2 regions of the Streptomyces sp. NPDC056128 genome follow, and region 1 is predicted to be linked to the other one. Evidence: riboswitches for the same ligand, from Rfam matches in the RefSeq annotation. Region 1 holds a riboswitch; the other holds the start of a gene.
The links. A riboswitch is a leader RNA that binds a small molecule or an ion and turns the genes downstream of it on or off. The one in region 1 is predicted to bind thiamine pyrophosphate.
Positions count from the first base shown of each region.

Region 1 (2,871 bases):
CTACGGCTACTCCGCCATGGGCAGGTACACCCGGTTCCCGCTCGCAGCGAACTCCTTCGACTTCTGGAGCATCCCCTCCGCGACCTCCTCCGCCGTCGCCCCCGCAGCCGCCGTGCCACCGAACTGCTCTGTGATGCTGTGGCTGATCTTCATCGAGCAGAACTTCGGCCCGCACATCGAGCAGAAGTGGGCCGTCTTGGCGGGCTCGGCCGGCAGGGTCTCGTCGTGGAACTCCCGTGCCGTGTCCGGGTCGAGGGCCAGGTTGAACTGGTCCTCCCACCGGAACTCGAAACGGGCGTCGGACAGCGCGTCGTCCCACTCCTGCGCACCTGGGTGACCCTTGGCGAGGTCGGCGGCATGGGCGGCGATCTTGTAGGTGATGACGCCGGTCTTGACGTCGTCACGGTTGGGCAGGCCCAGGTGTTCCTTGGGCGTGACGTAGCAGAGCATGGCCGTGCCCCACCAGGCGATCATCGCGGCACCGATGCCGGAGGTGATGTGGTCGTACGCCGGCGCGACGTCCGTGGTCAGCGGGCCGAGCGTATAGAACGGAGCTTCATCGCAGATCTCCTGCTGAAGGTCGATGTTCTCCTTGATCTTGTGCATCGGGACATGTCCCGGGCCCTCGATCATGGTCTGAACGTTCAAACGCTTGGCGGTCCGGTTGAGTTCCCCGAGCGTGCGCAACTCGGCGAACTGCGCCTCGTCGTTGGCGTCCGCGATGGATCCCGGCCGCAGGCCGTCGCCGAGGGAGTACGTGACGTCGTACGCGGCGAGGATCTCGCAGAGTTCCTCGAAGTTCTCGTACAGGAACGACTCCCTGTGGTGGGCCAGGCACCACGCCGCCATGATCGAGCCGCCGCGCGAGACGATGCCGGTCTTGCGGTTCGCGGTCAGCGGCACGTACGCCAGGCGCACGCCCGCGTGGACCGTCATGTAGTCCACGCCCTGCTCGGCCTGTTCGATCACGGTGTCCTTGTAGACCTCCCAGGTCAGCTCCTCGGCCCGGCCGTCGACCTTCTCCAGGGCCTGGTAGAGCGGCACGGTCCCGATGGGGACGGGGGAGTTGCGCAGGACCCACTCGCGGGTGGTGTGGATGTTGCGGCCGGTGGAGAGGTCCATGACCGTGTCGGCGCCCCAGCGGGTCGCCCAGGTCATCTTGTCGACCTCCTCCTCGATGGAGGACGTCACCGCCGAGTTGCCGATGTTGGCGTTGACCTTCACCAGGAACCGCTTGCCGATGATCATCGGCTCGATCTCGGGGTGGTTGACGTTGGCCGGCAGTACGGCACGGCCCGCCGCGATCTCCTCGCGGACGACCTCCGGCGAGACGTTCTCCCGGACGGCCACGTACTCCATCTCCGGCGTGATCTCGCCCCGGCGGGCATACGCGAGCTGCGTCACTGCGGTGCCGCCCCGGCCCCGGCGGGGCTGCCGCGGCCGTCCGGGGAAGACGGCGTCGAGGTTGCGCAGTCCGCCGCGCGGCGAGGTGTGCTTGATGCCGTCGTCCTCGGGACGGACGGGACGGCCCGCGTACTCCTCCGTGTCGCCGCGGGCGATGATCCAGTTCTCCCGGAGCGGAGCCAGTCCCCTGCGGACGTCGGTGTCGACCAGCGGATCGGTGTACGGGCCGGAGGTGTCGTACAGCGTGACCGACTGCCCGTTGGTGAGGTGCACCTGACGGACCGGCACCAGCAGGTCGGGGCGCGAGCCCTCGACGTACGCCTTGTGCCAGCCGATGGACTTCCCGGCCTCCGCGGTCTCCTCCTGGGAGGAGTTCTGCGTGGAGGCAGGCGTGCGTGCGTCCTTGATGGTCATGAGACCTACTCCCTACGCCGGCATTACCCGGTAACAGGTTCGGCGGTCGACGCAGCGGATTCCGTCCGCCGACGCTTCGTGGGATACATCACTCGACTTCGGTGACGTTTCCCGTGAAACATCGCTGGGACGGAGGTCAGCGCCCTCTCAGCCCGGTGCTCCGAGCTCCCGCGTGTACAAAGGTGCCCCCACGCTAACGCCCATTCGGGCGCGGTGAACAGAGGGCCCCCCTTGTTCTTGCGATGATCGGTCGGTGACCACACCGCAGCATCCCCCCTTTCCGCCGCACGATCCCCGCCGCGGACCGCACGCCGAAGAGGGCGCCGACCGTGGAGCCGGCGACCACGGACACGGCCACGATGGCGGCGGTCACGGGCCCGGTGCGGGCGGCGGTCATGGGCCCGGGGCGGGAGGAGGTCACGGGCACTCGCACAGTCACGGACCCGCGGCGCCCGTCTCCCGGCATCTGCGGAAGGTCATCGCCGCGATCCTGATCCCGTTCACCGCGGCGGTCCTGGTCGGGCTCGCCGTCCTGTGGCCGGGCGGCGCGCCGCCGCACGAGCGCACCGGCGTCGGCTTCGACCGGCAGACGCAGCAGGCCACCGTGACCAAGGTGGTGGAACTGAGCTGCCAGTCCGTCAACGCCTCGGGCTCCACCCCCACCGGCGACACCTCCACCGCCGAGGGCTCCTCCGCCGTCCAGCAGGCGAACGGCGAGTGCAAGCGGGCGACGATCCGCGTGGACAGCGGCAAGGACAAGGGCCGTACGTTCGAGGAGATCGTGCAGCCGGACCAGTCGCGGCAGTTGCACGAGGGCCAGCAGGTCGTGGTCGCCTACGAACCCTCCGCACCGCGGGACCTGCAGTACTCGGTGACCGACATCAACCGCCGGCTCCCCCTCGCCCTGCTCGCCGGCATCTTCGCGCTGGCCGTGGTGGCCGTCGGAAGGCTGCGGGGCCTGATGGCGCTGATCTCCCTGGCGATCAGCTTCCTGCTGCTGAACTTCTTCATCCTCCCCGCGATCCTCCAGGGTTCGAACCCGCTGGTCGTCGC
Region 1 covers NZ_JBHJVQ010000009.1:162,564-165,434, forward strand. Annotated here, with positions in the region: gene thiC (phosphomethylpyrimidine synthase ThiC) at 7-1,818, opposite strand; TPP riboswitch at 1,811-2,000, opposite strand; gene ACFC1X_RS20020 (YibE/F family protein) at 2,072-2,871, shown strand, end outside.

Region 2 (2,871 bases), on a different contig from region 1:
CCGACCGCGTGGACGTCCGGCGCCGAGGTGCGCAGGAGGTCGTCGGCCAGGACCTCGCCGTGCGCGCCGAGGGCGATCCCGGAGCCGGCGAGCCACGCGGTGGAGGGGCGGGCGCCGATGCCGACGACGACCGCGTCGGCGGGCAGCCGGGTGCCGTCGTCGAGGACGACCCGGAGGGGCTCCCCCGGGTCACCGGGGTCGCCGGGCTCGACGCGCTCCACGCGCGCGTGCGTGCGCAGGGCGGCGCCCGCGTCGGCGTACCAGGCGGTCATCGGCGCGGCCACCTCGGCGGGCAGCGCGTCGGCGAGCGGCCGGTCGGCGGCCTCCACCACGGTCACCGCGCAGCCGGCCTCACGCGCGGCGGTGGCGAACTCGGCGCCGATCCAGCCCGCGCCGACGACGACGATGTCGTGGCGGCGGGCGAGGACGGGGCGCAGCCGTTCGGCGTCGTCCAGGGTGCGCAGCAGGTGCACGCCCGGCACGCCGTCGGTGCCGGGGAGCCGGACCGGTTCGGCGCCGGTCGCGAGGACCAGGGAGTCGTACGGCACGGGTCCCTCGGAGGTGTCCAGGAGGTGCGCGCCGGGGCGGACGCCCAGGGCCTCGCAGCCGAGCCGCAGGGTGATGCCGAGTGCCTCGAAGTCGACGTCGAAGGCGGAGCCCTCGGCCGTGCCGAGCAGGACGGCCTTGGACAGCGGAGGCCGGTCGTAGGGCTGGTGGGGCTCGGCGCCGATCAGTGTCACGGTGCCGGTGAAGCCCTGTTCCCGCAGGGCGACGGCGGTCTGCACGCCCGCCATGCCGGCGCCCACCACGACCACGCGGCGCGCGTCGTCCGCCGCCGGTTCCGGTCCCCGCTCCCGCGTCTGCTCGCTCACCTGATCACCTTAGCCACCTGACAATTTGTCAGTCAGTGCTCGTGCACCGTGACCTGCTCCACAACGCTCGTGCCGCTGCCGGGGCGCGACTCCCACTCCCAGCTCTCCTCCAGGCGCACCTGGCCGTCCGGCAGCTCCACCACGGTCGACACGCAGTGCCCCGACGCCGTGCTGCCGTCGGTCCTGAGCTGCACGTACCGGAAGTCGAGCCGGTCCCCCGCGCGGGTACCCACCAGGTGGCCGCGGACGACGTCGCCGCCCGCGTAGTCGGCCCAGACGGCGCCGTCCCGCTCGTGGTACGTGAACCGGGTGCGGGTGCCCACCTGGCCGGGCGCCTGGTCGGCGACGGGGGCGAGGACGAGTCCGTGGAGTGAACGGGTCACGGGCGGAGGCTCCCTTACGAGTGCGAGGCGCTGCGGGCTAGGCTGGCCAACGTAAAGCACTCGCGGGAGCCCGGACGCACCGGGCTGAGAGGGAGGCTGGCGGCCTCCGACCGTACGAACCTGATCCGGGTCATGCCGGCGAAGGGAGGGGCTGGACGCCCATGCCGTCCTCAACACACAGCTCGTCACACACCGTGTCGTCACCCACCGTGTCCCGTAGGCCCGACGTCCTCGTGGTGGGCGGTGGCGTCATCGGTCTGGTCACCGCCTGGCGGGCCGCGCAGCGCGGGCTCGTCACCGCCCTCGTGGATCCCGAGCCGGGCGGCGGGGCGGCGCAGGTGGCGGCCGGGATGCTGGCCGCCGTCACGGAGCTGCACTACGGCGAGCAGACGCTGCTCTCGCTGAACCTCGCCTCGGCCCGCCGCTACCCGGAGTTCGCGGCCGAGCTGACCGACGTCACCGGTCATGACCTGGGCTACCGCCGCTGCGGCACCCTCGCCGTCGCGCTGGACGCCGACGACCGCGCCCACCTGCGCGAACTGCACGCCCTCCAGCAGCGCTCCGGCCTGGAGTCCGAGTGGCTGTCGGGACGTGAGTGCCGGCGCCTGGAGCCGATGCTCGCGCCGGGCGTGCGCGGGGGCCTGCGGGTGGACGGCGACCACCAGATCGACCCCCGGCGCCTCACCCACGCGCTCGTGGCCGCCTGTGAGCGGGCGGGCGTGGTCTTCCACCGGGTGTGGGCCGACCGGCTCATCGTCGGGCCCGGGGAGCGGGCCACCGGGGTCGCCACCGCCGACGGAACCGCGCTGGAGGCCGGGCAGGTGGTGCTGGCCGGGGGCAGCCTGAGCGGGCGGCTCGCGGGCGTACCGGACGCCGTGCTGCCGCCGGTACGGCCGGTGAAGGGGCAAGTGCTGCGGCTGACGATGCCGCGGACGCACGGGCCGCTGCTGAACCGCACCGTGCGCGCCGTGGTGCGCGGCAACCACGTCTACCTGGTGCCCCGGGAGAGCGGCGAGCTGGTCGTCGGCGCCACCAGCGAGGAGCTGGGCTGGGACACCACCGTGACCGCGGGGGGCGTCTACGAGCTGCTGCGCGACGCCCACGAGCTGGTCCCCGGCATCACGGAGCTGCCCCTGACGGAGACCCGCGCGGGCCTGCGCCCCACCTCCCCCGACAACGCCCCGCTGCTCGGACCGACCGGCCTCGACGGGCTGCTGCTGGCCACCGGGCACCACCGCAACGGCGTCCTGCTCACCCCCGTCACCGGCGACGCCATGGCGCACGCCCTGACCACCGGGGAGCTGCCGGACGAGGCCCGCCCCTTCACCCCCCGGCGCTTCGACGCCGCCCCCGCACTCTCGGAGCAGTCCGCATGAACATCTCCGTCAACGGCGAGCCGCGCGAGGTGGCTCCCGGTACCGCCCTGGACGCCCTGGTGGGCACGCTCACCACCGCGCCGTCCGGAGTGGCCGCCGCCCTGAACGAAACCGTGGTCCCGCGCGCGCGGTGGTCCGCCACCGCCCTGGCCGACGGCGACCGCGTCGAGGTCCTCACCGCTGTGCAAGGAGGCTGAACCATGGCCGACGATCCCTTTGTCCTCGACGGCACGTCGTACG
Region 2 covers NZ_JBHJVQ010000012.1:173,461-176,331, forward strand. Annotated here, with positions in the region: gene ACFC1X_RS23355 (NAD(P)/FAD-dependent oxidoreductase) at 1-815, opposite strand, end outside; gene ACFC1X_RS23360 (hypothetical protein) at 905-1,255, opposite strand; TPP riboswitch at 1,308-1,419, shown strand; gene thiO (glycine oxidase ThiO) at 1,417-2,631, shown strand; gene thiS (sulfur carrier protein ThiS) at 2,628-2,828, shown strand; gene ACFC1X_RS23375 (thiazole synthase) at 2,832-2,871, shown strand, end outside.
Region 2: it holds a riboswitch for thiamine pyrophosphate, as region 1 does, so the genes downstream of both, thiO (glycine oxidase ThiO) here and thiC (phosphomethylpyrimidine synthase ThiC) in region 1, are expected to answer to the same signal.